DNA from 3 places in the Mesorhizobium dulcispinae genome. Region 2 is predicted to be linked to each of the others. Evidence: predicted binding sites of a transcription regulator. Region 2 holds the regulator's gene; each other region holds the start of a gene.
The links. Region 2 encodes PhoB, which activates phosphate uptake and scavenging genes when phosphate is short. Its sites were predicted from a motif close to TGTCATNNANCTGTCAT; they were not measured.
Positions count from the first base shown of each region.

Region 1 (7,709 bases), on a different contig from region 2:
CCGCTCAAGATCGCGCGCGGCATCAACGCGCTGTGGACCAAGGGCGGCCTGCAATACGCTCCGCCGATCCGCTGACCGAAACGTGATCCGGGAGGCAGGTCGACCTGCCTCCCGGTTTCTCTTTCCAGGGGATGGTCGCATGGCATCGCAGGAAATCCTTCGCGAGGAGCCGAGCCGCGGCTCCTTCATCAATGACCCGAAAATACGCAGCCTCTTCTTTCAGACGCTGGTCATCGTCTTGCTGTTCGGCTCGGTCTGGTGGATCGTGCAGAACGTTATCGACAATCTGGCCCGCCTGCACATCGCCTCAGGCTTTGGCTTCCTCAGGGGGCGCGCCGGCTTCGATATCTCGGACACACCGATCGCCTACACGTCGGACTCGACCTATTTCCGCGCCATCCTCGTCGGCCTGATCAACACGATCATCGTCGCGGTTGCCGGCATCATCACCGCCACCATCATCGGCTTCATCATTGGCGTTGGTCGCCTGTCGCAGAACTGGCTGATCCGCAAGATCTGCACCGTCTATATCGAGATCTTCCGCAACATCCCGCCGCTGCTGGTCATCTTCTTCTGGTATTCAGGCGTGCTGGCCGTCCTGCCTCCGCCGCGCGAGAGCTTCCACCTGCCGTTCGGCTCTTTCCTCAACCAGCGCGGATTCTATTTCCCGCGCGCCATCTGGGGTGATGGCTCCTGGTTGATCCTGGTTGCTTTCCTCGTCGCGCTCGCCATGGCCTGGTTTGTCGCCCACAGGGCGCGCCAGCGCCAGATGGCGACCGGCCAGCAGTTTCCCGTGTTCTGGACTTCGGTCGGGCTGATCGTCGGCCTGCCGGTGCTTGCCTTCCTGTTCGCCGGCATGCCGCTCACCTTCGATCTGCCGAAGCAGTCGACCTTCAATCTGACCGGCGGCTTCCAGGTCAAACCCGAGTTCCTGTCGCTCTATCTGGCGCTCTCCTGCTATACGGCGGCCTTCATCGCCGAGATCGTGCGCGCCGGCATCAGGGGTGTCAGCAAAGGCCAGACCGAGGCGGCCGGCGCCCTTGGTTTGCGCTCCGGCCCAATTCTGCGCCTGGTTGTGGTGCCGCAGGCGATGCGCATCGTCATTCCGCCGATGACCAGCCAGTATCTCAACCTGACCAAGAACTCGTCGCTTGCGATCGCCATCGGCTATCCGGACCTCACCGCCACCGCCGGCACGGTGCTCAACCAGACGGGGCAGGCGGTCGAGGGCGTGTTTATCATGATGAGTGCCTATCTGGTGCTGAGCCTCGTGACCTCCGCGGTCATGAATGTGGTCAACGCCAGAATGGCGCTGGTGGAGAGGTAGGGCCATGCAGGAACACGACATGTCCTGGGTGCGTACCGAAATGGCGCTGGCGCAGCCGGCGCCGCCCAGCGAGCGCGGCGCCTATGCCTGGGTGCGCAAGAACCTAATCGGTTCGGTAGGCGACACCATCCTCACCGTTCTCGGCATCGCCATTGTCCTCTGGGTGCTGCCGCAGGTCATCAACTGGGCCTTCATCAACGCGCAGTGGACCGGGCCCAACCGCACGGTCTGCGCCACGGTTTCGCAGGGCGGCATCCAGCCCGACGGCTGGAGCGGCGCCTGCTGGGCCTTCGTCAACGCCAAGTTTGGGCAGTTCATGTTCGGCACCTATCCGGTCGAGGAACGCTGGCGGCCGATCCTGGTCGCTATCCTGCTGGTGGTGCTTTTGGTGCCGATGCTGATTCCACGCGTGCCGCGCAAGGGACTGAACGCCATCCTGCTCTTCCTGGTGCTGCCGGTCGTGTCTTTCTTTCTCTTGTCCGGCGGCGCGTTCGGCCTCCCGGTTATCGAGACTTCGCGCTGGGGCGGGCTGCTGGTGACGCTCAGCCTCTCTTTCGTCGGTATCGCCGTGTCGCTGCCGCTCGGCACGGTGCTGGCGCTCGGCCGGCGTTCCAAGATGCCGATCGTCAAGATGCTGTGCGTGATTTTCATCGAGACGGTGCGCGGCATCCCGCTGATCACGGTGCTGTTTTTCGCCAGCGTCATGCTGCCGCTGTTCCTGCCGGCCGGCGTCACCTTCGACAAGTTCCTGCGGGCGCTGATCGGCGTGTCGCTGTTCGCCGCCGCCTATATGGCGGAAGTGGTGCGCGGCGGCCTGCAGGCGATCCCGAAGGGGCAGTATGAGGGTGCCGATTCGCTTGGCCTCGGCTATTGGCAGAAGATGGGTCTGATCGTGCTGCCGCAGGCGCTGAAGCTGGTCATCCCCGCCATCGTCAACACTTTCATCGGCATGTTCAAGGACACCAGCCTGGTGCTGATCATCTCGATCTTCGACCTTTTGGGCGTGGTCAAGCAGAACCTGTCCGACGCCAACTGGGCGACGCCGCAAACCGCGAAATCCGGTCTTGTGTTCGCCGCCTTCGTATTCTGGCTGTTCTGCTTCGGCATGTCGCGCTATTCAATGTACACCGAACGCCGGCTCGACACCGGCTACAAACGCTGATGCATGTCGCCCAAAAGTGTGTAGCGGTTTTTGGGGTAACGACATGCATCAAATACAACGATAAGGGGAATTTGCCATGAGCACCGAAAACGCCGTCAGCGCGGAAGACATCAAGGTCGATGCCAAGAAGATGCATGTCTCGACCACCGATGTCGCCATCGACATTGTCGGCATGCACAAATGGTACGGCGAGTTCCATGTGCTGAAGGACATCAACCTCAAGGTGATGCGCGGCGAGCGCATCGTCATCTGCGGTCCGTCCGGCTCCGGCAAGTCGACCATGATCCGCTGCATCAACCGGCTGGAAGAGCACCAGAAGGGCAAGATCATCGTCGACGGCAAGGAACTCACCAACGATCTGAAGAAGATCGACGAGGTGCGCCGCGAGGTCGGCATGGTGTTCCAGCACTTCAACCTCTTCCCGCACCTCACCATCCTGGAGAACTGCACGCTGGCGCCGATCTGGGTGCGCAAGACACCGAAGAAGCAGGCCGAGGAGATCGCCATGCATTTCCTCAAGCGCGTCAAGATTCCGGAGCAGGCCAACAAATATCCTGGACAGCTCTCCGGAGGCCAGCAGCAGCGCGTGGCGATCGCGCGCTCGCTGTGCATGAACCCGCGCATCATGCTGTTCGACGAGCCGACCTCGGCGCTCGACCCGGAAATGATCAAGGAAGTGCTGGAGACGATGGTCGGCCTTGCCGAAGAGGGCATGACGATGCTCTGCGTCACCCACGAGATGGGCTTTGCCCGCAAGGTCGCCAACCGGGTGATCTTCATGGATCAGGGCCAGATCGTCGAGCAGAACACGCCGGCCGAGTTCTTCGACCATCCGCGCCATGAGCGCACGAAGCTGTTCCTGTCGCAGATCCTGCACTGAGCGGATCGGATACCGATTTGCGAAGCCCGGCCGCGAAACGGCCGGGCATTTTTGTTTTTGGGTGATCGGCTAAAGGTTTCGCCGGTTTGAAACGCGACGGAATCGCTGCCGCCGATGAGAAAATTCCTGCGTTTCCTGATCACGCTGGTCGGCGCGGCAGCACTTGCCGCAGGGCTCGGCACACTGGTGCCGCGCCCGCTCTGGCCGTCGGCGATGGCCGCAGGCGAGGGCACCCGGCACATACTGGTGCTGAGGAACCCGATCCATACCGACATCGCGATACCGGTCGAAGACGGCGTGCGCCGGCGTTTCGGCTTCCTCGCCGATGCCGGCCTGCCGATTGATGCAGCGGCGGCGCGCTACCTCGTCTTCGGCTGGGGCGGCCGCGCCTTCTATCTGGAAACGCCGACCTGGTCGGAATTGAAGGCGGTGCCGGTGTTCGAGGCGCTGACTCTCGATGCCTCGGTCATGCATGTCGATGTCGCCGGTGCGATTGCCGAGCCGCATCCGGATGTCGCCGGGTTCGACATCGACGAGGCGCATTTTTCGGCGCTGCTCGATTACATTCAATCGAGTTTCCAGCAGGGGTCGAACGGGCCGATGGTCATCGACAACGCGGGCTATTCCAGCTTCGACCGCTTTTACGAAGCCAACGGCCACTTCAACGCGCTGGTCGGCTGCAACACCTGGACGGCGGCGGCGCTGCGCGCCGCCGGCCTGCGCACCGGCTGGTGGAACCCGCTGCCGGTGTCGCTGGGGTGGTCGATGAGGCTGTATAATTAGCTGGGTGCTTGCGGGAATTCGCCGACGTCGCGTTCCTTCTCGCCCCCCTCTGTCCTGCCGGACATCTCCCCCACAAGGGGGGAGATTGGCAGCTCTGGCGCCGGCGCTCATCATGCAACGTTGGTGATTTGCGAAAGCCGGCGCGACATCCGATCTCCCCCCTTGTGGGGGAGATGTCCGGCAGGACAGAGGGGGGCGCTGTCCCGCCAGCGTATCCAATTGGTCGGCCGCCTGCTAAAAAGCCTCTATCGCCTCACAACCTTCCGCTCCTCCCACCCATAAAGCCAGTCCAGATCCGCGGCGAGCTTCTCTGCCGGCCGCGTTGCCAGCACCAAATTGCGCGCGATCGCCACCGGACCCCAGGCATGCCAGGCAAGCCGGTTGAGCGCGCCTCGGCTGAGCACCTTCTCGATGCGCGGCCGCCTGAGGTTTTCCCAGATGGTGAGGCTCTGCCTTGGATCGGTGAGGATATCGACGACCAGATTGGCGAGCATCGCGGCGTCCTCGATCGCCATCGCAGCGCCCTGCGCCGCAAATGGCGTCATCGCGTGCGCCGCGTCGCCGATCAGGGCGATGCCTTCCGGCATCGTCCAGCGCCGCTGTTCGACCGTGTGGATCGGAAACGCCGTCCATGGGCCGGCCAAATCGACAAGTCTCGCCAGTTTGGGCGACGTGCCGCGCATGGCGCTGGCGAGAATTGCGGGATCGGCATGACCCGACCAGCCTTCGGCGATGCGCTCGCCCTTGGTGAAGGCGGCGAGGTTGAAGGCACTGCCCTTGCTCACCGGATAGGCGACCATATGGAAACCGGGATGGAGGAAAGTGGTGATGCAGTCGATCGCGCCGATCGCGGCGAAGGCTTCCCCGCCAGCGCTTTCCGCCGCCACCGTGGCGCGCCAGGCGAGCTCGCCGGAAAAGCGGCTTCTCGTGAAAGCGGGCTCCCTGCCGGCAAGTTGCGATCGAACCGACGACCAGACGCCGTCGGCGCCCACCAAAAGGTCCGCGGCAATCTCCGTGCTGCCGCCGTCTCTTTGCGCCGTGACGACGATATCTTGCGGCGCCACAGCAATGCCTGTAACCCGCGCTCCGGTGATGAGCTGGATCTCGGGGTGCTCCGCCATTCGCGCCGTCAGCGCCGCTTGCAGGTCGGCGCGGTGCGCCACGAGATAGGGCGCCCCCCAGCGGTCCTCGCCGGCCTGACCCAGCGGCACGCGCGCCAGCTCGCGCAAGGTTGCGGCGTCCTTCAGCACCACCGCTTCGGGCCTGATCGCGCTCAGCCGCAACCGGTCGAGTGCGCCGAGCTGGCGCAGGATGCGGGTTGCGTTGGGGGAAAGCTGGATGCCGGCGCCCGCCGCTTCGAGCTGCCTGGCCTGTTCCAGCACCGTGACGGCATGGGCGCGCCCGGCAAAGGCAAGAGCCGCCGTCAGCCCGGCGATGCCGGCCCCGGCAATGACCACCTGCCGGGACCGCGCCTCATTCATGATCTAGCAGTCGTCCAGGCGACGCGGGAATCAGGCGGCCTGGTCGACATAGAGGCAGCCGGCCGGCTCCGTTTCCGTCGCCTTCAGCTTCGGCGAATAGCGGTAGAGCGTCGAGCAATAAGGGCAGACCTTCTCATTGTCGTCGCCCATGTCGAGGAACACATGCGGATGATCGAAGGGCGGATTGGCGCCGGTGCACATGAATTCCTTCACGCCGATGTCGATCGCCTGATGGCCCGCGTCGTTCTGGAAATGGGGAATGGTACCGCCTGCCATCGTCGTCTCCTTCAGTTCGGCCCGTTTGCATCTGGATCATAACCGGCCAGTTTGCAAGATCGATGAAATGAAACTGTCGCAAAAGGCTGGCAAAGGATAAGTTGAGCCGGTTAAGCGCATGACCTTCCGCTCGGAAGGGATTCACGAGGGGATCGTGCGTCACAAAGAAGTGGTAGAGCGTCCATAGCGCGCTCCAAAAGGGACCGTTGCGGACAAGGAACCATGACCGAACTGAAGCCGATACAGAGCGAGTTCATCAACGTCGAGGTGGCCAGCCCGGATGGCGGCAATCCCGACCGCTTCGTCAACCGCGAGTTTTCCTGGCTGCAGTTCAACCGCCGCGTGCTCGAGGAATCGTTGAACGGGCATCACCCGCTGCTCGAGCGTGTCCGCTTCCTGTCGATTTCGGCCGCCAATCTCGACGAGTTCTTCATGGTCCGCGTCGCCGGCCTCGCCGGCCAGGTCCGCGAGGGCATCGCGCTGAAGAGCCCGGACGGCCGCACGCCCGAGCAGCAGCTCGAGCAATTGCTGCGCGAGGTTGAGCGCCTGCAGGAGGACCAGCAGAAGAGCCTGTCGACGCTGATGGAGCTGCTTAACAAGGAAGGCATCGAAAGCATCACCCGCGACGCGCTCACCAAGGACGAGCGGGCCTGGCTGGAGGAGCATTTCCAGGAACAGGTTTTCCCGGTGCTGACGCCGCTGTCGATCGATCCGGCGCACCCGTTCCCGTTCATCCCCAATCTCGGCTTCTCGATGGCGCTGCAACTGCGCCACCGCAAGAACGGCGAGGAGATGAGCGCGCTGCTGCGCCTGCCGGTGGCGCTGCGGCGCTTCATCCGTCTGCCCGACCGCAGGCATCTTGTGCGCTTCATCCCGCTGGAGGAAGCGGTCGGCCTTTATATCGGCAAGCTTTTCCCTGGGTATGAGGTCAAGGGCTCAGGCACGTTCCGCATCATCCGCGACAGCGATATCGAGGTGGAGGAAGAGTCGGAAGACCTCGTGCGCCTGTTCGAGACGGCGCTGAAGCGCCGCCGCCGCGGGTCTGTCATCCGCATCGAATTCGACACGCTGATGCCGGCCGAGCTGCGCGACTTCGTCGCCGGCGAGCTCGGCGTATCGTCAAGTCGCATCAGCGTGCTCACCGGCCCGCTGGCGCTCAACCAGATTTCCGAGATCGTCGCCATCCCGCGCGACGATCTCAAATTCACGCCCTACAATCCGCGTTTTCCCGAGCGCATCCGCGAGCACGGCGGCGACTGCTTGGCCGCCATCCGCGAGAAGGACATCATCGTCCACCACCCTTACGAATCCTTCGACGTCGTGGTGCAGTTCCTGCGCCAGGCGGCCGCCGATCCGGAAGTCGTCGCCATCAAGCAGACGCTCTACCGCACCTCGAACGACAGCCCGATCGTGCGCGCGCTGATCGACGCCGCCGAGGCCGGCAAGTCGGTCACGGCGCTCGTCGAGCTCAAGGCGCGCTTTGACGAGGAGGCCAACATCCGCTGGGCGCGTGACCTCGAGCGCGCCGGCGTCCAGGTCGTGTTCGGCTTCCTGGAGTTGAAGACCCACGCCAAGATGTCGCTGGTGGTGCGCCGCGAGGACGGCCGGCTGCGCAACTACGTGCATCTCGGCACCGGCAACTATCATCCGGTCACCGCCCGCATCTATACCGACCTGTCCTTCTTCACCACCGATCCGACGATCGCGCGCGATGTCGCGCAGGTCTTCAACTTCATCACCGGCTATGCCGAGCCCGCCGAGGAGATGCGTCTTGCGGTGTCGCCGTTCACGCTGCGCAAC
Region 1 covers NZ_JAVIIY010000010.1:231,022-238,730, forward strand. The annotation lists gene RFN30_RS22115 (amino acid ABC transporter substrate-binding protein) at 1-75, shown strand, start outside; gene RFN30_RS22120 (amino acid ABC transporter permease) at 140-1,327, shown strand; gene RFN30_RS22125 (amino acid ABC transporter permease) at 1,332-2,489, shown strand; gene RFN30_RS22130 (amino acid ABC transporter ATP-binding protein) at 2,566-3,369, shown strand; gene RFN30_RS22135 (TIGR02117 family protein) at 3,484-4,152, shown strand; gene RFN30_RS22140 (FAD-dependent monooxygenase) at 4,398-5,633, opposite strand; gene RFN30_RS22145 (zinc-finger domain-containing protein) at 5,664-5,909, opposite strand; gene RFN30_RS22150 (RNA degradosome polyphosphate kinase) at 6,132-7,709, shown strand, end outside.
Region 1: the regulator PhoB is predicted to act here: its motif matches at 5,973-5,989, upstream of RFN30_RS22150 (RNA degradosome polyphosphate kinase).

Region 2 (7,709 bases):
CACATTCCCCTATCCGATCTACGCCAAATGGGCCGACGCCTACAAAAAGGAGACCGGCATCGGCCTCAACTATCAGTCGATCGGTTCCGGCGGCGGCATCAAGCAGATCAAGGCCAAGACCGTGACCTTCGGCGCTTCCGATGCGCCGCTCACGGGCGACGATCTCAAGTCAAGCGGCCTCGCGCAGTTCCCGATGGTGATGGGCGGCATCGTTCCGGTCGTCAACCTCGAAGGCATCAAGCCGGGCGAATTGGTGCTCGACGGCCCGACGCTGGCCGACATCTTCCTCGGCAAGATCACCAACTGGAACGATGAGGCGATCAAGAAGCTCAACCCCAAGGTCAAGCTGCCCGACCAGGCGATCGCGGTCGTCCATCGCTCGGACGGCTCCGGCACCACGTTCAACTTCAGCTACTATCTGGCCGACGTCAACGCCGACTGGAAGTCGAAGGTCGGCGTCGACAAGGCGCTCGAGTGGCCGGTGGGCATCGGCGCCAAGGGCAATGAAGGCGTCGCCAACAACGTCTCGCAGACCGGCGGCGCGATCGGCTATGTCGAATACGCCTATGCCAAGCAGAACAAGCTCACCTATGCCGACATGGTGAACAAGGACGGCAAGAAGGTCGAGCCGACCGCCAAGGCGTTCTCGGCTGCCGCGGCCAATGCCGACTGGAGCTCGCAGCCGGGCTACGGCGTCATCCTGGCCAACCAGGCAGGTGCCGCGTCCTGGCCGATGACTTCCGCCACGTGGATTCTCGTCTACAACAAGCCAGACGACGCTGCGGCCACGGCCGAGGCGCTCAAGTTCTTCGCCTGGTCCTATGCAAAGGGCGACAAGATGGCCGCTGAGCTCGACTACGTTCCGATGCCCGACAAGGTCGTGAAGAGCGTCGAGGAAATGTGGGGCAAGGACATTCTCGACAAGGACGGCAAGCCGATCTACTCCGGCATGTAATTCTTCCGGAATGAGGAGGGCGCTGCGGCGCCCTCCTGTCTTTCTTTCGAAATGCGAGAGGGCTCGATGAGTGCCGTTTCCGAAGCCGTGACTTCGTCCGCCGTGCGGACCAGAGAAGCGACGGTGCGCCGCTTCGCCTTCACCGACACGGTCTTCCGGGCGGCCACACGCGCTTCCGCCATCCTCGTGCTGGTCCTGCTCGGCGGTGTGGCGATCTCGCTGATCGCCGGCTCATGGGAAGCGCTGTCGAAGTTCGGCTTCTCCTTCCTGACCACCGAATCCTGGAACCCGGTCACCGAGAATTTCGGCGCCCTGGCGCCCATCTACGGCACCATCGTCACGTCGGCCATCGCCATTCTCATTGCCGTGCCGATCGGCATCGGCATCGCCGTCTTCCTCACCGAGCTCTGCCCGCGCCCGCTCCGACGCCCGATCGGCATCGCGGTCGAGCTGCTCGCCGGCATTCCTTCGATCATCTACGGCATCTGGGGCCTGTTCGTCTTCGCGCCCTTCCTGCAGACGACGGTGCAGCCCTTCATCATCAACCTTTTCCACGGCATACCCGGCCTTTCCAGCCTGTTTGCCGGTCCGCCCTACGGCATCGGCCTGCTGACGTCGTCGCTCATCCTTGCCATCATGGTGCTGCCGTTCATCACCTCGATCACCAAGGACGTGTTCGATACGGTGCCAGCGGTGCTGAAGGAATCGGCCTACGGCATCGGCTGCACGACCTGGGAAGTGACGCGGCGCGTGACCATCCCCTACACCCGCGTCGGCATCATGGGCGGCGTCATGCTCGGTCTCGGCCGCGCGCTCGGCGAGACTATGGCCGTCACCTTCGTCATCGGCAACGCGCACCGCATCAGCGCCTCGCTGTTTGCGCCGGGCACGACGATCTCGGCGACCATCGCCAACGAATTCACCGAGGCCGACGGCGAGCTCTATACGTCCTCGCTGGTGGCGCTCGGCCTGATCCTGTTCATCATCACCTTCATCATCCTCGCCATCGCGCGCTACATGCTGTTGCGCATCGATAGCCGCACGGGAGCATGACCGATGTCGGTAGCTATGTCGCTCCACCAGCGCCGCAAGCGCAAGAATGCCGTGATGATGGCGCTGTGCGTCATCGCGGCGGGCATCGGCCTTGCCTGGCTGGCGCTGATCCTCGGCGCGCTGATCTACAAGGGCCTGTCCGGCGTTTCGCTGGCGGTCTTTACCGAGATGACGCCGCCGCCCGGCGACGCCGGCGGCCTGCTCAACGCCATCTACGGCAGCATCGTGATGACCATCATCGGCATCGTCGTCGGCACGCCGATAGGCGTGCTCGCCGGAACCTATATGGCCGAGTACGGGCGCTTCTCGCGTCTCACCACGGTGGTGCGCTTCATCAACGACATCCTGTTGTCGGCGCCCTCGATCATCGTCGGCCTGTTCGTCTATGAGCTGTTGGTGCGGCCGATGGGGCATTTCTCGGCGATTGCCGGCGCGGTCGCGCTGTCGATCCTGGTGATCCCGGTCGTGGTGCGCACCACCGAGGACATGCTGAACCTAGTGCCCAATGCACTGCGCGAAGCCGGCACCGCGATCGGCGCGCCGCGCTGGGTGGTGATCCGCTCCGTCGCCTATCGCGCCGCACTCTCCGGCATCGTCACCGGCATATTGCTGGCGATCGCCCGCATTTCGGGCGAAACGGCGCCGCTGCTCTTCACCGCGCTCAACAATCAGTTCTGGTCGAGCAATCTCAACGCGCCGATGGCCAGCCTGCCGGTGACCATCTTCCAGTTCGCCCTAAGTCCCTACGAGGAATGGCAGCAACTGGCCTGGACGGGCGCACTCATAATCACCTTTACGGTTCTCGGGCTGAGCATTTTCGCCCGCAGCCTTACCGGACGCAGAGAGGACAGATGAAACCTATGTTGTCCACCGACCTTAACGTAGCCGAGACGGCCGTCGAGAAGGCCAAGATCGAGGTCAAGAACCTCAACTTCTACTATGGCCAGTCGAAGGCGCTGAAGGACATCAACCTGTCGCTGCCGGAGCGCAGCGTCACCGCTTTCATCGGACCGTCGGGCTGCGGGAAATCGACGCTGCTGCGCGTGCTGAACCGCATCTACGAGCTCTACCCGAAGCAGAGCGCCGAGGGTCAGGTACTGCTCGACGGCAAGAACATCCTCGACCGTTCGCAGGACCTCAACCTGCTCAGGACGAAGATCGGCATGGTGTTCCAGAAGCCGACGCCGTTCCCGATGTCGATCTACGAGAACATCGCCTTCGGCGTCAGGCTGTATGAGAAGATCAGCAAGGCCGAAATGGACAACCGGGTCGAGTCGGCACTGAAGCGCGCCGCACTTTGGAGCGAGGTCAAGGACAAGCTCAACGCCAGCGGCCAGAGCCTTTCGGGCGGCCAGCAGCAGCGGCTCTGCATCGCCCGCACGGTGGCGGTGAAGCCGGAGGTCATCCTGCTCGACGAGCCGGCATCGGCACTCGATCCGCTGTCGACCGCCAAGATCGAGGAGCTGATCGACGAATTGCAGGCCGACTACACGATCGTGATCGTCACCCACAACATGCAGCAGGCGGCGCGCGTGTCGCGGCAGACGGCGTTCATGTATCTCGGCGAGCTGGTCGAGTTCGACCGGACCGAGAAGATCTTCACCTCGCCCCGCGAGAAGCGCACGCAGGACTACATCACCGGCCGCTTCGGCTGAGTTCATACGAGGACATAACCATGGCGCATACGGTCGCTTCCTTCGACGAGGATCTGAGGCAGATCAGCCAGCTCATCCGTGACATGGGCGATCTCGCCGGCTCGATGGTCGGCGCATCGACCAAGGCCCTGCTGAACTCCGACAACGCGCTGGCGCAGCGCGTGGTTTCCGACGACGCCATCATGGACGCGCGGCAGCGCGAGCTCGACGATCGCGCCATCACGCTGATCGCCAAACGCCAGCCGATGGCCGACGACCTGCGCAGCGTGGTCGGCGCCATCCGCATGGCCGGCGACCTCGAGCGCATCGGCGACCTCGCCAAGAACATCGCCAAGCGCGTCGGTTCCGTCGGCGTCAGCGCCGCGCCACGCGACCTGTCGCACTCCATCGACTCCATGGCGCAACTGGTGCTGATCCAGGTCCAGGGCGTGATCGAGGAATACACGGCGGGCGACGCCACGGCGCTCGCCAAGCTCCGGAACGACGACGAGCGCATCGACGTCAAATACACCTCCGTCTTCCGCGAGCTCCTGACCTACATGATGGAGGATCCGCGCAACATCACGGCCTGCACCCATCTCCTGTTCTGCGCCAAGAATCTGGAGCGCATCGGCGACCACGTGACCAATATCGCCGAGAACGCCTATTATGTGCTGACCGGCACGCAATTGCCCGCGAACCGTCCGAAACAGGACGAGACGGCGATGTCGGCGCCGGCGGCCTGACAGCGAAGGTACCTGCTATATGATCGCCCCACGCATCATGGTGGTGGAGGACGAGGAGCCGCTGGGGGTGCTGCTCCGCTACAATCTCGAATCCGAGGGCTACCAGGTAGAAGTGGTGACCCGCGGCGACGAGGCTGAAATCCGCCTGCAAGAGAACGTGCCCGACCTTCTGGTGCTCGACTGGATGGTGCCGGCGGTTTCCGGCATCGAGCTTTGCCGCCGGCTGAGGATGCGGCCCGAGACCGAACGGCTGCCGATCATCATGCTAACGGCGCGCGGCGAGGAAAGCGACAGGGTGCGCGGCCTCTCGACGGGCGCCGACGATTACCTGGTCAAGCCGTTCTCGACGCCGGAATTCATGGCCCGGGTCAAGGCGCTGCTGCGCCGCGCCAAGCCGGAGGTGCTGTCCAGCGTGCTCAAGGTCGGCGACATCGTGCTCGACCGCGAATCGCACCGCGTTTACCGCAAGAAGAGCGAGATCAGGCTCGGGCCGACCGAATTCCGGCTGCTCGAATTCATGATGCGGCATCCCGGCCGGGTGTTCTCGCGCAGCCAACTGCTCGACAATGTCTGGGGCGAGACGATCTATATCGACGAGCGCACCGTGGACGTGCATGTCGGGCGCCTGCGCAAGGCGGTCAACAACGGCCGCATGCCCGATGTGATCCGCACCATCCGCGGGGCAGGGTACGCGATCAGGGAAGACTAGGTCCTCGCATCGCAACCGTCGGGATTGGCCGAGGCATCCTCAACGTCATCATCCCAGGGCGAAGCAGGAGCGAAGCTCCGTCGCGGAGACCCTGGGATCCATGCCGTGACCTCGCGCGAAGAGTAAAGGCGGCGCAAGACAGAGGTCGTTCTGCACCGCCGCAACGCTCGTATGTAACGGCATGGATCCTAGGGTCTTCGCCGCGTCGCTTCGCTCCTTGCTTCGCCCTAGGATGACGAAGCGATGGGAGTTTGGGCCACTCCAAACGATAGCGAACGCCAGATCAGGCTACGTTCTTTCCAGCAGCGCCCGCCCGCGCCTGTACGCCCGGCGCGAAGATCTCCTGATCGACGAAGGTCAGCGCGCGCATGGCGCAGCCTTCTCGGATCAGCGGCAATTCGTTCGGCTCGGTGTCGAAGGAGATCGACTGCGAGTGCTGGCCGCCGGCGGTCTGGGCGATCGCCTCGCGCAGCGATGGCTCGATCAGGTCGAAGGCGGCGGCGCTGACGCCGACCATGGCGACCGGCGCAGGGTCGATCAGCGCGAACAGGCTGCCGAGGCCGAAGCCCAGCGCCTCGCCCGCCCGGCGATAGGCCTCGCGCTCCGGGCCATCCTTCTCGCGTGCCTTGGCGGCAAGCGCGCGCATGTCGGCGTCGCCGACATCGACCGGCTCGGCGTCCTCGCTCATCTTCATGGCGCTGCGCCAGATAGCGTAGTTGCCGGCATAGGCCTCGACGCAGCCGCGGCGCCCGCAGCGGCAGAGTGCGCCGCCCGGACGGTGGATCATGTGGCCGAACTCGCCGCCGGAAGAATGCGTGCCGGTGAACAGCTCGCCCTTCAGCACCAGCCCCATGCCGATGCCGTGCGAGAGCAGGATGGCGATGAAATTGTCGCGATAGCGATCGGGGTCGCGCCATTGCAGCGCTACGGCCATCATGTTGCAGTCGTTCTCCATGGTGGCCGGAATGCCGAATTCTCTTTCCAGTATGTCGGCGAAGGGAATGTCGGTCAGCGGCGTGATCGGCGACCACAGCATGGCGCGAGCATGGGAATCTGTGATGCCCTGGATGCCCATGGCGATGCGGGCGACGCTGCGGACATCGAGGTCCGGATCCTCCAGCCGGCGCCGGACGATCGCTGTGCACTCGCCGATCAGCTCGTCGCGCGGCATGGTCAGCGTATCGAGACGCCGCTGTTCCTCGGCGATGACCTGGCCGGCATAGTCGATGACGGCGACGGAGAGGAAATTGAGCGACAGCACCACCGTCACCACCGCCGCCGCCTCCGGGTTGAGGGCGAGGCCGACCTGCGGTCGGCCGCGCTTCAGCGATGCGGTCTCGCTCGGCTTGCTCTCGGCCAGGATGCCTTCCTGGATCAGGTCCGAGGAGATCGCCGAAATGGTCGAGTGGCTGAGCCCGGTGGTCGCGGCGATCTCCGTGCGCGACGGCTGGCCGGCCCGGCGCACGGCCGAGAGCACCATGGCGCGATTGCGCCGGCGCAGGTCGTCGTGGCGGATTCCGACCGACATCTTCTCTCCCTCCCGGTCAGCGCGGCCTCTTGATAATGCATGGGCCGTCGGCGACGCGCCAGATCGGTTCGGTTGCGGACACAGCCACCGAACCGCCCTGGATTTGTTTCATTCCACTCAGCGGAAAGCGGTTCTTCGCTTCCTCCAGGCTGTTGCGGGATAGTGGCAGAAGCGGCCGGGACTGTCATTATTTATTGCGGGACTCGAAAAAAAGTTCGAGACACCTCAAAACCATCAGAATCGCAGTTGACAGCGCTTCGGCGTTCGATCAGTATTTTTTCGAGGCTCGAAAAAAAGCCTCTGTGCCGGCCTTCGGGCCAGTCTGGGTCGCGCCGCAACGGCGCAGGGAGGAAATCATGAAGAGATTCGCAGCCGCCATGCTGGCGGGTGTCGCTATGTCGTTGACGCTGGCGTCGGTCGCAGAGGCGAAGGACAAGGTGATCGGCGTTTCGTGGTCGAATTTCCAGGAAGAGCGCTGGAAGACCGACGAAGCGGCGATGAAGAAAGCCATCGAAGCTGCCGGCGACAAATACATCTCCGCCGACGCGCAGTCCAATCCGGGCAAGCAGCTGACCGACGTCGAGAGCTTGATCTCGCAAGGCGCCAACTCCCTGATCATCCTAGCGCAGGACGCCTCGGCGATCGGCCCGGCGGTGCAGAAGGCGCTCGACGAAGGCATTCCGGTGGTCGGCTACGACCGCCTGATCGAGAACAAGGACGTGTTCTACCTGACCTTCGACAACAAGGAAGTCGGCCGCATGCAGGCCCGCGAGGTGTTCAAGGTCAAGCCCGAAGGCAACTATGTCTTCATCAAGGGCTCGGGCGCCGATCCGAACGCCGATTTCCTGTTCTCGGGCTCGATGGAAGTGCTGAAGGAAGCCATCGACAGCGGCAAGGTCAAGAATGTCGGCGAGGCCTATACGGACGGCTGGCTGCCTGCCAACGCGCAGAAGAACATGGAGCAGTTCCTGACCGCCAACGACAACAAGGTCGACGCTGTCGTGGCGGCCAATGACGGCACCGCCGGCGGCGTCGTCGCGGCGCTGACGGCGCAAGGCCTGGCCGGCACCGTTCCGGTCTCCGG
Region 2 covers NZ_JAVIIY010000003.1:545,520-553,228, reverse strand. The annotation lists gene pstS (phosphate ABC transporter substrate-binding protein PstS) at 1-955, shown strand, start outside; gene pstC (phosphate ABC transporter permease subunit PstC) at 1,022-2,008, shown strand; gene pstA (phosphate ABC transporter permease PstA) at 2,012-2,863, shown strand; gene pstB (phosphate ABC transporter ATP-binding protein PstB) at 2,860-3,663, shown strand; gene phoU (phosphate signaling complex protein PhoU) at 3,684-4,388, shown strand; gene phoB (phosphate regulon transcriptional regulator PhoB) at 4,408-5,097, shown strand; gene RFN30_RS10580 (ROK family transcriptional regulator) at 5,381-6,625, opposite strand; gene xylF (D-xylose ABC transporter substrate-binding protein) at 6,982-7,709, shown strand, end outside.

Region 3 (7,709 bases), on a different contig from region 2:
GTCGACGCGCACGCGCACCAGATCGGCACGGCGGCCCGGCTCGATGACGCCGCGATCGGTGAGGCCGACCGCGTCGGCCGGGTTCTTCGACACCATGGCGACCGCCTGCGGCAGCGAGATGCCCTCGACCACATCGCCGAGGAAGAAGGCCGACTGGATCAGGCTGAAGGGGATGTAGTCGGACGACAGGATGTCGAGCAGGCCGTCGCCGGCAAGCGCCCTGGCCGAGACGTTGCCCGAATGCGAGGAGCCGCGCATGACGTTCGGCGCGCCCATCAGCACGCCGAGGCCGGCCGCCTTCGAGGCCCTTGCCGCCTCCTCCGTGGTCGGGAACTCGGCGACGCGCACGCCCTGCTCGACCGCCTCGTCGACATGGCCGGCGGTCGCGTCGTCATGGCTGGCGAGCACGATGCCCCGCTCATGGCAGGCGGCGGAGATGAAGACGCGGTTCGGGCCGGAATTCTTGGCCGATTCCGCCATCCGCTTCTCGCAGAATTTCTGGAAGTCGCTGTCGGTCAGCTTCAGCTTGCGCTGGTAGTAATAGGCATAGGTCTCGAGGTTGACGAACTGGCGTTGGCCCGGCGCATGGTCCATCAGCGAGGCGAGCTTCACCCTGTCGTCGGTCTCGAAATTGGCGAAGGCCTTGAGGCAATCCGGCGCCGAGACTTCGCAGCGCAGATGGATGAAATGGTCGGCCCTTAGCCGATCCTGGCTGACGCTGTCCTCGATCGCGTCGGCGAGCTTGCGGATGTCGCCGGAGGTGAGGTCGGCATCCTCGTCCATGCCGACGCGCAAGGCATCGAGCACCGTCGTGATGCCGGCGGTCGCCACCTGTGCGTCATGGGCAAGCACGGCGGCGATCGGGTTCCAGCGCACTTTCGGACGCGGCGCGTAGTGGCCTTCGAGATGATCGGTGTGCAGCTCGACGAGGCCCGGGATGATGTAATCGCCGCCCATATCCTCGCCGGTGCCGGCTGCACCCGGCTCGATCGCTGCGATCAGGCCATCGCGCAGCAGCAGCGAGCCCTCGACGATCTCGTCGGGCAACACGATGCGGGCATTGGTGAGGACGGTTTCGGCGGTCATTTCAGGCAGTCCTATCTCAAGCGATCATACTGGGCGGTCAAATCAGGCGGTTTTTCTGGCCGGGCGGCGTCCAAGCGCATGGTGCGAGAGCGCCATGAAGGGGGCGCCCGGCTCGGTTTCGACAAACAAGGTCAGCGCATCCACCGGCACCGGACGCTGCAGCACTTCCGCGAAAAGGCTGTCGATTGCTGCACGAAGACGGGGGCTTTCCTGTGGCCCGACGCGTCCGGAAAGCGTCATGTGGAAACGGAACGTTTCGAAGACGTAAGGATAGCCCCACTGGCACAGGTTGCGGAATTCCTGCGGCTTCAGCGAATCGGGGCTGCGCCGTTCGATCTCGGCTTCGGTCAGCGGCGCGCGGAAGCGGTCGAAGGCACGCACGACCTCGCCGGCGAAATTGTTGAGCGGCGCGAAAGGGGCTTCCGGCACCAGCGCGAAGAAACCGTCGATCTGGCCGACGACGAGGCGCGGAATGACGACCTGCGACGTGACTTCGGCGAAGTCGTCGAGCGCAGCGCGTAGCGAGGCTTCCGTCTCGTTCGGCGCCAGCCGGAACGGCGCCTTCAGTGTCGCGTGGAAGCCGTAGCGCCTGGCCGAGGCCGTGTGGAAGGCAACTTCCGCCGCCGACAGATCACCCACGGCCTCGACCGGCCGCGTCGCCGCGCCGAACGGGTCGCGGCCAAGCCAATTGGCGGCGATGCGCGCCAGCGGCTCGTCCTGCCGCGGGGTGAAATAGATGGCGTAGCGCATGAGAAAACCTCGTCAGCCCGCTGCCATAGGTGATTTCCATGACGGATTGACGAAGCTTTCGTGGGTTTTCGAAGGCAACCAGGCCCACGTGGTCCTTAGCCGACGATTTTTCCGAACTGGACCAACAGGTTGAGCTCGATGAAAAATCTCAAGCTTTCATCAGCCATTCATGCTCGGCCGCGTTGTGGAATTTCCACGTCCGCTTCGGGCCGGCCATGACGTTGAGATAATAGAGATCATAGCCGTGGCAGGCCGCGCATGGGTGGTAGCCCTTGGGCACCAGCACGACGTCGCCGTCTTCGATCGCCATCGCCTCGTCGAGGTCGCGCACACCGTTCCTGTCGGCGTCCGTGTAGACGCGCTGGAAGGCAAAGCCCTGCGGCGGGTTGAGGCGGTGGTAGTAGGTCTCTTCGAGATAGGATTCCGCGGGGAGATTGTCCCGGTCGTGCTTGTGCGGCGGATAGCTGGAGGTGTGGCCGCCTGGCGTGATGACCTCGACCACCAGCAGCGAATCCGCCGGCTTGCCCTCGGGCAGGATGTTGGTGACATAGCGGGTGTTGGTGCCCTTGCCGCGCACTTCCTGGCCGAGATCGTCAGGTGAAATGACTCGCGCCGGCAGGCCGCCGCCGAGGCCCGGCGCCGAGCAGACGGCGAGCTCCAGCTCGGTATCGGCGGTCACCGACCAGTCGGAGCCTTGCGGCACATAGACCGACCAGGGCTTGCCCTCGAACGGCGACATGCGCTTGCCGAGCAGGCCGAGATCCTTGCCGTCGGCAGCCGCCCTGCCCTTGCCGGTGACGAAAACCAGGCAGACCTCGCGGTCGCCGGTCTTGCCGGACGCCGTCTCGCCCGGCCGCAAGCGGTGGAGATCGAAACCGACATAAGTCCAGCCGGCGCTTTGCGGGGTGACGTGAGCGACGTGGCCGTGGCCCTTGTCGGCCTTGACGAGCAGTTTCGACATTGGGAGCTCCTTAGATCATTCCTTCGGCTCGGCTGGAGGCCTGGCCTCCTCGACCGGCTTGTAGAGGTAGAAGAACTGCCACACCGCATAACCGGCGAAGCCGAGCGCAATGACGCCCCAGAACGGCGTGCCGGTGGCGAACTCGATCACCGACCAGACAAGGCAGACGGCGACCACGGCGATGCGTCGCCACAGCGGCCGGAAGAAGGGGTGCTCATAATCTTTCATCGCGCCAATCCAGGATTTGCCCAACACGCATCAGATAGACTGCGCGCCATGGCGAATCCACCGTTTAGGCCGGGAAGCCTTGCGTCTCCACCGTGTAGCCGGCGGCCGTCATGACCCGCATCAGCTCCTTGTGGCCGACCTGAGCCATCCTGAGCGGCGGGTTCTTCTTCGGGTCCTGCTCGGCCTCGACCACGAACCAGCCTTCATAGCCATAGTCGGCGAAGCGCTGCACGATGGCGCCGAAGTCGAGCGAGCCGTCGCCCGGCACGGTGAAGGCGCCAAGCGCCACCGCGTCGAGGAAGGACTGTTTCGTGCGGTCGAGCCCGTCGATCACGCCCATGCGCACGTCCTTCACATGCACGTGGTTGATGCGCTTGTGATGGTTGTCGATGGCGCGCAGCACGTCGCCGCCGGCAAAGGCGAGATGGCCGGCATCGAGCAGCAGCGGAATGCCTTCGCCGGAGTTGCGCATGAAAGCGTCGAGCTCCGGCTCGGTCTCGACCACCGCCGCCATGTGATGGTGGTAGGAGAGCGGCATGCCCTGGTCGGCGCACCATTCGCCGAATTCGGTGACGCGGCGGCCATAGGCCTTCATCTCGTCGTCGGAAAGTTTCGGCTTGGTGGCCAAAGGCTTGGAGCGGTCGCCCTGGATGGAACGGCCGACCTCGCCATAGACGATGCAGGGCGCGTTGACCGCCTTGAACAGGTCGATCATCGGCTGGATGCGATCCTTGTTCTTGGCCAGATCCTCATTGACCAGCGTGCCGGAGAACCAGCCGCCGCAAAGCGTGACGTCGGCCTCCTTCAGGATCGGCAGCATCACCTTCGGATCGTTGGGGAAGCGACGGCCCATCTCCATGCCGGTGAAGCCCGCCGAGCGCGACTGCGCCAAGCATTCCTCCAGCGACACGTCATCGCTCAATTCCACGAGATCGTCGTTCCACCACGCGATGGGGGACATGCCCAGTTTGGCTTTCAAGTCGTCACTCCAGCTTTTGTTCGTTGCGAGGCGGATGCCGTCTCAGCCCTGACGGCTACCCACGGCTTCCTCATATTTCTTGCGCGCGGCATTGACCTGCGGGCGCGACGAGACTTCCGGTACGGCAACGTCCCACCAATGGCCGCCGGCCTCGGTCGACACCAGCGGATCGGTGTCGATGACAAGCACGGTGGTCTTATCGTTGCCCTTCGCCTTGGTAAGCGCTGTCTCCAGCTCGGCGATCGAGGCCACTTTCTCGGCGACGGCGCCGAGGCTCGCGGCATGGGCGGCGAAGTCGACGTCGGGCATCACCTCGTGGCGCGCGTCCTTCAAGAGATTGTTGAAGTTGGCGCCGCCGGTCGCCATCTGCAGCCGGTTGATGCAGCCATAGCCGCGATTGTCGAGGAGCACTATGGTGAGCTTCAAGCCCAGCATCACAGAAGTGGCGATCTCGGAGTTGAGCATCAGATAGGAGCCGTCGCCGACCATGACGACGACCTCCTGGTCGGGCTTCGCCATCTTGACGCCGAGACCGCCGGCGATCTCGTAGCCCATGGTCGAGAAACCGTATTCGGCGTGATAGGAGCCGGGCGCGCCGGCTTGCCAAAGCTTGTGCAGTTCGCCCGGCAGGCCGCCGGCGGCATGCAGCAAGGTGACACCCGAGCCCATCGCGCGCTGCACGGCGCCGATCACCTGCGCATCGGATGGATAGGCGGCATTGGTCGAGGCCGTCACCTTGGCAGCGGCGGCCTGCCAGTCCGTCTTGCCCTTCAGCGCGTTGTCGGTCCAGGCGGCCGGCGCCTTCCAGCCCATCAGCGCCGCGGACAGCTCGGCAAGCCCTTCGGCCGCGTCGGTGACCAGCGGCAGTGCCCAATGCTTGCCGGCGTCGAAGACCTGGGTATTGAGGCCGATAATGGTGCGGCCGGCATTCTTGAACAGCGCCCAGGAGCCGGTGGTGAAATCCTGCAGCCTGGTGCCGACGGCGAGCACGACGTCCGCCTCTTCCGCCAGCCGGTTGGCGGCCGAGGTGCCGGTGACGCCGACGGCGGCCATGTTGAGGGGATGATCATCGGGGAGCGAAGACTTGCCGCCTTGCGTCTCGCAGACCGGAATGCCGGCGCCCTGCACCAGCTTGGCCAGTTCGCCCGAGGCCTGCGAATAGAGCACGCCGCCGCCGGCAATCACCAGCGGCTTCCTGGCGCCCTTCAACGCCGCGACGGCGGCCGCCAGCTCGTGGCGGTCGGGGCGAACCCTGCGCGGCGTCCAGACGCGTTCGGCAAACAGGCTTTCGGGATAATCATAGGCCTCGGCCTGTACGTCCTGGCAGAGCGAGAGCGTGACCGGGCCGCATTCGGCCGGGTCGGTCAGCACCTGCATGGCGCGGTTGAGCGCCGGGATGATCTGCTCCGGCCGTGTGATGCGGTCGAAATAGCGCGAGACGGCGCGGAAGCAGTCGTTGACGCTCGCCGTGCCGTCGGAGAAATCCTCGGCCTGCTGCAGCACCGGGTCGGGCAAGCGGTTGGCAAAGACATCGCCCGGCAAAAACAGGACAGGCAACCGGTTTACATGCGCGAGCGCGGCGGCCGTCACCATGTTGAGCGCGCCCGGGCCGATCGAGGTGGTCGCGGCCATGAAGCGGCGGCGGAAATTCGCCTTGCCATAGGCGATCGCCGCATGCGCCATCGCCTGCTCGTTATGGGCGCGGAAGGTCGGCAGCTCGTCGCGCACCTGGTAGAGCGCTTCGCCGATGCCGGCGACATTGCCGTGGCCGAAGATCGCCCAGACGCCGCCGAAGATCGGCACTCGTCTGCCGTCGATTTCGGTCATCTGGCGGCTGAGAAAGCGGGTCAGCGCCTGCGCCATCGTCAGGCGAACGGTCTTCGTCATTGTCGTCTCCTCCGGCTTTCCTTACGCCGTCTTGTTATGCGGCCCGTCTTCTTATGCTGCTTTACGGCCGCGCGCGGCAAGCCATGCCTCGGTCAGCTGCTCGAAGCGCGAGGCCATGTCGGCGATAGCCTCGTCATCCGACATTTTGCCAGCCAGCCATTGTTCGGCGGCGTTGATGAAGATGGTGCGACCGACGGCAAACCCCTTGACGATGGGTGCGTTGCTCGTTGCGGCAAAGGCCGCGACCAGCTCGTCCTGCGGCGCTTCCAGCCCGAGCAGCACGACGCCGCGGCACCACGGATCGTTCTTGACGATCACCTGTTCGATCTTCGCCCAGGCGCCTGCCGAAGCCTGCGGCTCGAGCTTCCACCAGTCGGGTTTTATGCCCAGCGCATAGAGTTCCTCCAGCGCGCGCGGAATGGTGGTGTCGTCGAGCTTGCCGTGCTTGCCGGCAATGATCTCGACCAGCAATTCGCGCCCCACCTTCCGCGCCGCCTCGAACAAAGCCCGCAGCTTCTGCTGCTGCTCGGTCTTCAGCGCTTCCGGATCATCCGGGTGATAGAAGCACAGGCATTTGATGCAGTGGTCGACCGGCCAGTCGATGAGCTGCGAGCCGATGTCCTGGGAGAATTCGAAGCGCAGCGGCCGTGATCCAGGCAGTTCGACCGGGCGGCCGAGCCAGGCGAAAGGATGGCGGGCGAATTCGAACATGGCGTCGCGGCCATATTTCTCATCGATCAGCATGCCGTAGCCGTCGCGGCCGGCGGCGACCTTGGCTGCCGCCTTGACGGTGAGCACCTTGAAGTCGGGGATGCGCGAGACGTCGGCGCCGACCCTGGCGGCGACGTCCTCGAGCTGGACGCGGTGGTCGCAGGCCAAAGCCATCAGCGAAGGAATGTCGCGCCGGCGCGTGGTTGCCCAATGGATGTGGTTGATCGCCTCGTCCTTGCGCAGCGCCAGGTGCTTGCTGCTGTGCTTCAGGAAGAATTGCAGCTCCTCGAAGGTCGGATATTCCGGCGCGCAGAGCAGGCGCGACACGGCGAAGGCGCCGCAGGCATTGGCCCAGGTCGCCGCGGTGGCAAAACTTTCGCCGCCGAGCCAGCCGCGCAGGAAGCCCGACATGAAGGCGTCGCCGGCGCCGAGCACATTGTAGATCTCAATCGGAAAGCCCTTGCCGACGATGCCGTCCTCGAGGTCGTCGCTGATCGGGCCGTCATAGACGATGCAGCCCTTGGCGCCGCGCTTCAGCACGATGGTGGCCGGGGACAAAGAGCGGATCGTCTTCAGCGCGCTCAGGCAGTCGTCTGCGCCGGAGGCGATCATGATCTCCTCCTCGGTGCCGACGATAAGGTCGCAATCCGGCAGCACCGTCTTCAATTGCGCCGAGACGCGATCCGACTTGACGTAACGCTCGAAGCCTTCGGCATGGCCCGCCAGACCCCAGAGATTCGGGCGGTAGTCGATGTCGAACACAACCTTGCCACCCTTGGCCTTCATCAGGCGGATCGCCTCGCGCTGCGCGGCATCCGAATTGGGCCGCGAGAAATGCGTGCCGGTGACGACGACCGCGCGAGCCGAGGCCATGAAAGCTTCGTCGATATCCTCTTCCGCCAGCGCCATATCAGCGCAATCGGAACGGTAGAAGATCATCGGCGAGACGCCTTCGTCCTCGACGGAAAGCAGGACCAGCGCGGTCAGCCGCTCCTTGTCGGTTTTCAAGCCGTCGACCGAAACGCCCTCGCGCTTGAGCTGCTCGCGGATGAAGCGGCCCATCTGCTCGTCGCCGACGCGGGTGAGCAGCGCCGAGCGCAGGCCGAG
Region 3 covers NZ_JAVIIY010000006.1:190,473-198,181, forward strand. The annotation lists gene RFN30_RS15645 (alpha-D-ribose 1-methylphosphonate 5-triphosphate diphosphatase) at 1-1,086, opposite strand, end outside; gene RFN30_RS15650 (DUF1045 domain-containing protein) at 1,129-1,836, opposite strand; gene iolB (5-deoxy-glucuronate isomerase) at 1,985-2,797, opposite strand; gene RFN30_RS15660 (DUF3329 domain-containing protein) at 2,813-3,025, opposite strand; gene iolE (myo-inosose-2 dehydratase) at 3,090-4,004, opposite strand; gene iolD (3D-(3,5/4)-trihydroxycyclohexane-1,2-dione acylhydrolase (decyclizing)) at 4,047-5,891, opposite strand; gene RFN30_RS15675 (bifunctional 5-dehydro-2-deoxygluconokinase/5-dehydro-2-deoxyphosphogluconate aldolase) at 5,943-7,709, opposite strand, start outside.
Region 3: the regulator PhoB is predicted to act here: its motif matches at 1,875-1,891, upstream of RFN30_RS15650 (DUF1045 domain-containing protein).